DNA from 3 places in the Streptomyces sp. NPDC006487 genome. Region 2 is predicted to be linked to each of the others. Evidence: riboswitches for the same ligand, from Rfam matches in the RefSeq annotation. Region 2 holds a riboswitch; each other region holds the start of a gene.
The links. Region 2 has a riboswitch for cobalamin ahead of ACFYM0_RS11085 (CoA-acylating methylmalonate-semialdehyde dehydrogenase). Riboswitches for the same ligand answer to the same signal wherever they lie in the genome.

Region 1 (3,265 bases), on a different contig from region 2:
CGGGTCGGCGAGCGGATTGCGCACGAGGGCCTGGAGCACGGTTCCCGCGACGGCGAGTCCCGCGCCGACGACGGCGCCGAGCAGGACGCGTGGCATCCGGACGTCCCATACGATCGCGCCGAAGGCGCCCGCTCCGCCACCGGGTCCCGGTCCGCCGAGCACGATGTCGAGCACCCGTTCCGCAGGGATCCGTACCGGTCCCAGGGCCAGCCCCGCCAGGGCCGACGCGGCCAGCGCGGCGGCGAGCAGGGCCAGTACGACCGGCGTACGGGTGAACGCACGGGCGGCCCGGAGCCTCACGCGGCGTCGGGGTGGAGCTGACCGCCCAGCGATTCGACGGCGTCGGCGACGCGTACGCCGAGCACGGCGGAGGACAGCGGCAGCACGACGAACCGCCGGTTCTTGATCGCCGGGACCTGGGCCAGTGCCGGGTCGTTCAACAGGCGCTGCTTCTTGGCTTCGACGGTGGTGCCGCCGTAGTCGTAGATGAGGACGACCTCGGGCTTCCGCTCGATGACCTTCTCCCACGACACGTCGCCGAAGGTGTCGGCGAGGTCGGCGAACACGTTCGTCCCGCCTGCCAGCGAGACGATCTCGTTGCCGATGCCGTTGCCGCCGGAGGTGAAGGCGGAGGCCTCGCCCGAGTCGTAGACGAAGACCGCGGGCTTGGCCTTGTCCTTCACGCGTGCGCTGACGGCTTCGATGCGGCGCTGTTCCTCCGCGATGAGCCGCTCGCCGCGCTCGGGCACGCCGAAGGTCCGTGCCACCTCGGTTATTTCGGTCCTGAGCTGATCGAGGCCGACCTTGCCCTGGGTGCAGTACTCCACGCTGAGGCGGGAGTTGATGCCGGACTTCGCGAGTCCCTCGCGATCGCGGCCCTGCGCCTTGTCGAACGCGCTGGAGTAGCCCCCGTACACGAAGTCGGGGTTGGCTCCGAGGAGGATCTCCTTGGCGGGGTATTCCTTCGCCAGCACCTTGATCTTGTCGTACGCGGGCCGGTAGGCGGGCAGTACGGAGTCGTCCAGGTAGGCCGTCCCGACCGTCTTCTCCTCCAGCCCGAGGGCCAGGAGGATCTCGGTGGCGTGCTGGTTCATGGCGACGGCTCGCTGCGGCGGCGCCTGATAGGTGCTGGTGACACCGCAGTTGGTGACCGTGTACGGGAAGCCGGGCGCGGCGCCCGCTCCCGCCTTCGCATCCTGTGCCGCGGGGGATCCCCCGCACGCGGCCAGCGGTATCAGGAGGGGGACGGGCAGGAACGCGCGCAGCAGCGCACGGGCGTACGAGGACATGGCGAAGCCTCTCCGGGGGATCCGCGTCCCCTGGTCGAACCGAAAGAGGCGGTGCGTCAGTGTCTGACTCCCGGGTCCCCGCACGGGGGTGTACCGGTCACAGTGGCGGGACCGCACCGGATTCGCACCGGTTTCCTGTCCTGCACCGCCTGGATAACCCGGCCCAGTGTGCCAGAAGGCCGGGGGGTCAGCGCTCCGGGCGCACCCCGTGGGCCCCCCGCACCGTCCGCGCCGTCAGGGAGGCGAGGGCCCGCAGCGCCTCCTCGGAGCGTGATCCCGGCTCTGCCGTGTAGAGGTAGAGGGTCTGGTCGGGGTCGTCCGGGAAGGTGGAAGAGGTGGGACCGCTCGGTGGCATCGAGCCGCAGCGCCCGGGCCACGGCGTCGAGGACCTCGTCGGACACGTGCCGGGTGCGGCCCTGCTCCAGCCGGGTGTAGTAGTCCACGCTGACCCCCGCGAGCTGCGCGACCTCCTCGCGCCGCAGCCCGGGCACGCGACGCCTTCCCGGATGTGCGGCGGCGCCCACTGCCTCGGGGCCGATCCGGGCACGGCGGGAACGCAGGAAGTCCCGCAGGTCGGACTGGGGCTCGCGCCCGGCGGTGGCGGTCATTCCCCCAGGCTAGGCCGTCTCGTTCGGATCCTGCCCGGCCCGCGCCGACCGGCTGTTCGGGGTGCCGTGTCACAGCCCGGTCACAGCGGCCCCGCGAGCACCGGGCCGGGGCGACCATGGCCCGATGCGCAGACACCACGTGATCATCGCCCTCACCGGCGCCGGACTGCTCGCCCTCACCGGGTGCGGCAGCGACTCCGACGCGCCGGCCCCCGGCAAGACCTCCGCCCCGGCCTCGACCGTGCCGAGCCCTGCCCAGAGCGGCAGGCCCAGCGCCGATCCGAGCGCGGTCCGCCCCGACAGCGGCCTCCCGCCGAGCCCCGCGCCCGCGCAGCGCGCCGCCTACCTGGCCGCGCTGAACACGATCGACCCCGAGATCGTCAACGGCAAGGACGACAAGGCCGTCTCGCGAGGCCTGGACCAGTGCCAGTCCATGAAGGGCGAGAAGGATCCGGCCAAGCGAGTGGCCGGGGCGAACCAGCGCTTCATCGGCCCCCACCACCCCGCCGGCTTCGGCCCCGTCAAGTCCGCCCTGATCGTCGCGGCCGTCCAGGCCAACCTCTGCCCGACCTACTGAGTCCCTCCGAGGGCGAAGGCGGGGGCGGGGCCCCGGCAGCCCGGCCACCGCCTCATGCCGTCTCGTCGCTCGCCGCGGCCAGACCGAGGAGTTCACCCTCGGACAGGCGCAGGCCGCCCGCGGCGACGTTCTCGGCGAGGTGCCCGAGATCGCCGGTGCCGGGGATGGCCAGTACGTGGGAGCCCTGGTGCAGGGTCCAGGCCAGCCGGATCTGGGCCGCGCTCACGCCGTGGGAGCGGGCGACGGAGCGGACTTCAGCGCTGTGGCCGTCGGTGGCGCCGGCGGTGCGACCGGTACCGGCGATCGAGTAGAACGGCACGAACGCGATGCCCTGCTCACCGCAGATGTCCAGGAGCTCCTTCTGCTCGGGGGCCGCGCCGATGCCGTACATGTTCTGGACGCAGACCACCGGCGCGATGCTCCGGGCCTCGGCGAGGTGGTGGCCGCGGACGTTGGACAGGCCCAGGTGCCGGATGAGCCCGGCCGCACGCAGATCGGCCAGTGCGCCAAAGCGTTCGGCGATCGAGTCGCTGCCGACGATGCGCAGGTTCACCACGTCGAGGTGGTCGCGGCCGAGCTGGCGCAGGTTCTCTTCGACCTGGCCGCGCAACTGCTCCGGGGTGGCGTGCGGCAGCCACTGGCCGGAGGGATCGCGGCCCGGTCCGACCTTGGTGGTGATGACCAGCTCGTGCGGGTAAGGGGCCAGCGCCCGGTTGACCAGCTCGTTGGCCGAGCGCGACGAGGAGAAGTAGAACGCGGCGGTGTCGATGTGGTTCACACCGAGCTCGACC
Region 2 (3,265 bases):
ATCGGGTACGAAACGGTCTGCCACCGCCTCAGCACCCTGCAACGCCCGAGGCTGCGCGGCGTCCCCTTCTCCTTCGTCCGGGTCGACCGGGCAGGGAACATGTCCAAGCGGCAGTCCGCCACCGGGTTCCACTTCTCCCGCGCGGGCGGTACCTGCCCGCTGTGGAACGTGTACGAGGCCTTCGCCGCGCCCGGCCGCATCCACGTCCAGGTCGCCGCCATGCCCGACGGACAGCGCTACCTGTGGACGGCCCGCGCCGTCACCCGGCACCGGGGCGGCTGGGGCGAGCCCGGCAAGACCTTCGCCATCGGGCTCGGCTGCGAGATCCGGCACGCCTCACGGCTCGTGTACGCGGATGGGCTGGACCTCGGCAACAGGTCGGCCGCGACTCCCATCGGCATGGGCTGCCGCCTGTGCGAACGCCTCGACTGCCCGCAGCGGGCCGTCCCGCCCCTGGGACGGGCCCTGGCCGTCGACGAGAACAGCAGCACCTTCGTCCCGTACCCCGTCGAGGGCGTTCCCGCCCCCGCCCGCGGCTGACCCGGGCCCGGCCGCTCACTGCATCCGGCGGGCCTCGGCCGCGGTGACGGGTTCACCCGCCCGCACTCCGTGCAGGACATGGGCGAGCACCTCGGCTCCGCGTACGACTCTCGGTCCGGGGCGGTTGAAGTAGGCGGGCCCGTCCAGCACCCAGACCTCACCGGCCCGCACGGCCGGGAGTTCCTGCCAGCCGGGGAGGGATGTCAGCAAGTCCCTCTCGGTGAGCGTGCGTTCGGGCGGGAAGCCGCAGGGCAGGACCAGCACCACGTCCGGGCGGGCCGCGCGGACGGCGTCCCAGGTCATCGGTTTGGTGTGCTCCCCCGGTACGGCGAGCAGCGGTTCGCCCCCGGCATGCGCGATCTGTTCGGGCACCCAGTGCCCGGCGGGCCACAGCGGGTCGAGCCACTCGATGGCCACGACCCGGGGCCTGGCCCGCCCTTCCGTCAGCCACCGCACCTCGTCGAGCCGGCCGCGCAGCTCGGTCCGCCTGCGCTCCGCCCGCCCTCGTACGCCCAGTAGCTCCCCCACGGTGACCAGGCAGTCGAGTACGCCATCGAGGGTGCGCGGCTCCAGGCTCAGCACGCGGGCACCACCGTCGAGCACGCGCACCGCGCGCGAGACCCCTCCATAGGAAACGGCGCAGACGTCGCACAGGTCCTGGGTGAGGACGAGGTCCGGCACGAGAGCGGCGAGCGCTGCCGTGTCCAGGGTGTAGAGCGAGGAACCGGAGTGGGCGGCGCCACCCACGGCCTCGGAGATCTCCCGGCTGCCGAGGTCCTCGGCGGCGAACTCGGCCCGGGTGACCACGGGTACCGAAGCGACCGCCTCGGGCGGCCAGTCGCACTCATGGGTACGTCCGACCAGGTCGGCGGCGAGTCCGAGTTCCGCCACGATGTCGGTGGCCGCCGGGAGCAGGGAGACGATGCGCATGCACCGACTGTAGGCGCGCGGGCGACGGTCTGGACTTACTAGGACGTCCAACTATATGTTCGTGCCCATAAGGTCCGCGGTGCAGGGAAGCCGGTGAGAAACCGGCACGGTCCCGCCACTGTGACCGGGGAGTGTGCTGCCATCCACACGCCACTGACGAGGTCTGTCGGGAAGGCGGGCGGCACGCGGGGATCCGGGAGTCAGGATACCGGCCGCGGATGTTCCGTGTTGTCCACGAGGATGGAGCAGACACGCATGGCACCGGTTTGTACCCACGACCCTGGTGATCCGGCGGAGCACGCGCACACCATTTCGGCGCGCTCGTAGTCCCACGACGTTCCTCGCGGCGCACCCTCACCGGGTCCGTCCGCGGCCCCGTCGTGCCATCCCCGGATCCAACCTGACGAGAGCAGGCATCCATGGTCCGCGAGCTCACCCATTTCATCGGCGGAAAGCACACCACCGGGACATCCGGCCTCTTCGCCGACGTGCACGACCCCAACACCGGTACGGTGCAGGCCCGCGTCCCGCTCGCCGGGCGCGCCGACACCGAGGCCGCCATCGCCAACGCCCGGGAGGCTCAGCAGGATTGGGCACAGTGGAACCCGCAACGCCGGGCCCGTGTCCTGCTGCGCTTCCTGCAGCTGGTGGAGGACGAGCGGGATTCCATCGCCCGGCTGCTGTCCGCAGAACACGGCAAGACCGTCGCCGACGCCCACGGTGATCTGCAACGCGGCCTGGAGGTGGTCGAGTTCGCCGCCGGGATCCCGCACCTGCTCAAGGGAGAGTTCACCGACAACGCGAGCACGGGCATCGACGTGCACTCGCTGCGCTCGCCCCTGGGCGTCGCCGCCGGGATCACCCCCTTCAACTTCCCCGCCATGATCCCCCTCTGGCAGGCCGCCCCCGCCCTGGCCTGCGGAAACTCCTTCATCCTGAAGCCCTCCGAGCGCGACCCGTCCGTACCGCTGCGGCTGGCCGAACTCTTCCTGGAGGCAGGCCTGCCGGCCGGCGTGCTCAATGTCGTCAACGGCGGCAAGGAAGCCGTCGACACCCTCCTCGAAGACCCTCGCGTCCAGGCCCTCGGCTTCGTCGGATCGACCCCGATCGCCGCGTACGTCTATGCCACCGCCGCCGCTCACGGCAAGCGCGCCCAGTGCTTCGGCGGGGCCAAGAACCACATGGTCGTGATGCCCGACGCCGACCTCGACCAGGCCGTCGACGCGCTGGTCGGTGCCGGTTACGGCTCGGCCGGGGAGCGCTGCATGGCCGTCTCCGTCGCCGTGCCCGTCGGCGAGGAGACTGCCGATGCACTGGTCTCGAAGTTGAAGGAGCGCATGGCCACGCTGCGCGTCGGCCGCTCCGACGACCCCGGGGCCGACTTCGGGCCCCTGGTCAGCCGCGACGCGCTGGACCGGGTGGACCGCTACGTCGGCATCGGAGCAACCGAGGGTGCCGAACTCCTCGTCGACGGGCGCGGGTTCACCCTGCCCGGGCACGAGAACGGCTACTTCGCCGGTCCCAGCCTCTTCGACCGCGTCACCCCGGGGATGCGGATCTACCGCGAGGAGATCTTCGGCCCGGTGCTGAGCGTCGTACGGGCCGCCGACTACGAGGAGGCGCTGCGCCTGCCCACGGAGCACCCGTACGGCAACGGCGTCGCGATCTTCACCCGGGACGGCGACACCGCCCGCGACTTCACCCGCCGGGTGGGCGTCGGCATGGTCGGCGTCAACGTGCCCATCCCCATCCCCGTCGCCTACCACACCTTCGGCGGCTGGAAGCGGTCCGGCTT
Region 3 (3,265 bases), on a different contig from region 2:
CGGGTTGGCGTCGGTGCCGGCCTGGAGGATGCCGGGGAAGCGGGCCCGGTCCTCCTTCGCGAAGCGGTAGGTCGTGCCCTCGGCGGGGGTGGCCTCCAGGTTGTAGAGGTGGCCGGTGCTCTCCTGGAAGTCGACCATCCGGGCCCGCACCCGGTCCAGGAGGCGGACCGCGAGGGCGTGGCCCTCGGGCGCGGTGATGTCGTGCGCGCCCCCGCTGAAGTTGCGGACCATCTCGTTGACGCCGTTGACCCCGATGGTGGAGAAGTGGTTGCGCAGGGTGCCCAGGTACCGCTTGGTGTACGGGAAGAGGCCGCCGTCGATCAGGTCCTGGACGGTGATCCGCTTGATCTCGAGGCTGTCCCTGGCGAGCTCGCAGAGCCGGTCCACCTCGGCCAGCAGCCGCTCCTCGTCGCCCGCGCAAAGATGCCCGAGCCGGGCACAGTTGAGGGTGACCACGCCGAGCGAGCCGGTCTGTTCGGCGCTGCCGAAGAGGCCGTTGCCGCGTGCGAGCAGCTCGGTCAGGTCGAGCTGGAGCCGGCAGCACATGGAGCGGATCATGTTCGGTTCGAGCTCGGAGTTGATGAAGTTCTGGAAGTACGGGAGCCCGTACTTGGCGGTCATCGCGAAGAGCCGCTCGGCGTTCTCGCTCTCCCAGGGGAAGTCCCGGGTGATGTTGTAGGTCGGGATGGGGAAGGTGAACACCCGTCCGGTGGCGTCGCCTTCCGTCATCACCTCGATGTACGCCCGGTTGATCATGTCCATCTCGGCCTGGAGCTCGCCGTAGGTGAAACCGGTCTCCTCCCCCGCCACCACCGGGATCTGCTCGCGCAGGTCCTCGGGGCAGGTCCAGTCGAAGGTGAGGTTGGTGAAGGGGGTCTGGGTGCCCCAGCGCGAGGGCACGTTGAGGTTGTGCACGAGTTCCTGGACGCACTGCCTGACCTGGTCGTACGTCATCGCATCGAGGCGGACGTAGGGGGCGAGGTACGTGTCGAAGGAGGAGAAGGCCTGGGCGCCCGCCCATTCGTTCTGCAGGGTGCCGAGGAAGTTCACGATCTGGCCGACGGCCGAGGACAGGTGCCTGGGCGGGGCGGAGTCGATCTGTCCGGGGACTCCGTTGAAGCCTTCGGTCAGCAGGGTGCGCAGGGACCAGCCGGCGCAGTAACCGGAGAGCATGTCCAGGTCGTGGAGGTGGAGGTCGCCCTCGCGGTGGGCGCGGGCCACGGCGGCGGGATAGACCTGTTCCAGCCAGTAGTTCGCGGTGACCTTGCCTGCGGCATTGAGGATGAGCCCGCCGAGCGAATAGCCCTGGTTGGCGTTGGCGTTCACCCGCCAGTCCCGGCGGTCCAGGTATTCGGTCACGGTCTCCACGGCATCGACGACAGCAGTCACGGCAGCCCTCCCACGAGGCTCGGCACGGAAGAATGGCGGGCCTCTTCGAAAGCCCGTGCCGGCAGGTGTCGGACTCGTCCGCCGTGGCGGATTCACCGTTGCGGGGCAGTCCCGGATTCCCACCGGGTTCCCTGTTGCCTCGGTCGGGGAGGGGCCCCGCCGAACCGGCAAGACCAACACTACATATGGATGTGACGGCGGGGCACCACCACTACATATGGGGTGACGAAGGTCCCGCACCAAGGGACTTCAGCCCTGCGGAGAGCAGCGGAGAGCAACGGAGAGCAGCGCCGAGGCCCCCGGGCTCAGCTCCGGCCGCTGCTGGCGGCGTGGTACTGGAGGTCCTGCACCTCCACCGTGCGGTCCACCCGGTACCCCAGCTCCACCCGGGCCCCGGTCCTGCCGTCCCGCACCACGGCCGCCGAGCCGGTGCCCGGACCGAGGGGAAGCAGCTCGGAGTGGACCCCGGCCGGGGCCGCGTGCGCGTCCTCGGCCGCCCCCACGGCCGTACGGATGCTCGCGGGCCCGGTCAGGAAGCTCAGCACCTCCACCGTGTCGCGAGCCGCGGCGCTGCCGCCCCGCAGCGACATCACGAGGGACTGGCCGCCGCTCGGATCGGCGGCGGCGAACTGGGTGCGCGAGCTCAGGTACAGCGTGTCCCGGACGATCTTCGGCCAGCCGCCCGTCTTGAACCGGGTCAGGTAGTACGAGGAAAGGTCCAGGTAGGCATGGCCGTTGTGCAGGGAGGGCGCGAACTGGCTTCCCTCGCTGTAGTCGTTCCAGGTGGTGAGCTGGACCCAGTCGGCCCCGTCCTCGATGGCGCGGTTCCATGTGGTGCGCAGGGTCGCGGTGTTGCCCGCCTCGTCGTAGATGCCCTGGTTGGGACGGGCGTCCTGGACGGATACGGGCTGCATCCAGATCTTGCCCGCCGCGTGGGCGCGCCGCACGTCGCGCGTGGAGCTCTCCTGGCCGACGTAGCTGCGGCTGCCCCACTCGGAGAATCCGTAGCTGATCGACTCGAACTCGCCGCTGTGCGCGCCGAAGTCGAGGAAGAGCGGGACGAAGGCGGTGCGGATGCCGTGCCGGGACTTCAGGACGTCCATGACCCGGGTCCACCAGGCGGCGCTCTTCTCCTCCGCCTTGAACGGCGAGACGACCAGCCGTCCGTCGGGGAGCCGGTGGGCGGCCGGGGCCTTGCCGAGTTCCGCGAGGAGGTCGGCGAGCACGGCCGGGTCGTCGGTGCCCAGGGAGGTCATGTCCGGCATCAGCATGACCTTGAAGGCGGGGTCCACCGAACGGGCCGCCTCCATCAGGAGGTTGCAGCGTTCGAGGTTCTTCCCGGAGAGGGAGAGCAGGTCGAGGGTGAATCCGTCGATGCCGGCGGCGCGCGCGGTGCGGACCTCCTGCCGGAGGTTGGCGAGCTCCCAGTCCCCGGCCTTGGGCGGGACGGGCAGCGGCCGGTCGCGCAGCAGGCCGCCGTAGCGCTGGTGTTTGCCGTTCTCGCCGTCCGGCTTCAGGTAGTTGCGGGTGTAGTAGTCGGCGTCGGCGTTCGCGTTGTCCAGGGAGAGCGGGTACGGGGTGAAGTAGTGGGCGAAGACCAGCTTCTTGCCGGCGGCTCCGGAGCGCAGGGCGGCCGGCTGCGGCAGGTCGAAGGGCAGGGCTCCGGTGGGGCGCGCTCCGCCGTCCGTACCGGACCCCTGGGGCTTGGGGTCCGGGGCCGGCCCGCCCGGGCTCTGCGGGGCGGTGGTGCCCGGGCCGGTGGTGGCGGGGCCGGCGGTGGCGGGCGCGGAGCCGTAGCCGGACGCCCCGGACGGGGAGTCGGCCGGGCCGGGCCCCGAGCGGGCCCGTGCGTCCGAGACGGTACGGGGCTCCCAGG

Region 1: another riboswitch for cobalamin. It lies ahead of ACFYM0_RS11605 (ABC transporter substrate-binding protein); the one in region 2 lies ahead of ACFYM0_RS11085 (CoA-acylating methylmalonate-semialdehyde dehydrogenase).
Region 3: another riboswitch for cobalamin. It lies ahead of ACFYM0_RS05770 (ribonucleoside triphosphate reductase); the one in region 2 lies ahead of ACFYM0_RS11085 (CoA-acylating methylmalonate-semialdehyde dehydrogenase).

What each region holds. Positions count from the first base shown of each region.
Region 1 covers NZ_JBIAHN010000006.1:81,856-85,120, forward strand. The annotation lists gene ACFYM0_RS11600 (FecCD family ABC transporter permease) at 1-300, opposite strand, end outside; gene ACFYM0_RS11605 (ABC transporter substrate-binding protein) at 297-1,289, opposite strand; cobalamin riboswitch at 1,327-1,465, opposite strand; gene ACFYM0_RS11610 (hypothetical protein) at 1,477-1,644, opposite strand; partial or broken gene ACFYM0_RS11615 (helix-turn-helix domain-containing protein) at 1,598-1,897, opposite strand; gene ACFYM0_RS11620 (hypothetical protein) at 2,022-2,474, shown strand; gene ACFYM0_RS11625 (aldo/keto reductase) at 2,527-3,265, opposite strand, start outside.
Region 2 covers NZ_JBIAHN010000005.1:388,996-392,260, forward strand. The annotation lists gene ACFYM0_RS11075 (short-chain fatty acyl-CoA regulator family protein) at 1-540, shown strand, start outside; gene ACFYM0_RS11080 (cobalamin-binding protein) at 556-1,470, opposite strand; cobalamin riboswitch at 1,524-1,702, shown strand; gene ACFYM0_RS11085 (CoA-acylating methylmalonate-semialdehyde dehydrogenase) at 1,890-3,265, shown strand, end outside.
Region 3 covers NZ_JBIAHN010000003.1:131,036-134,300, forward strand. The annotation lists gene ACFYM0_RS05770 (ribonucleoside triphosphate reductase) at 1-1,389, opposite strand, end outside; cobalamin riboswitch at 1,432-1,573, opposite strand; gene ACFYM0_RS05775 (endo-1,3-alpha-glucanase family glycosylhydrolase) at 1,695-3,265, opposite strand, start outside.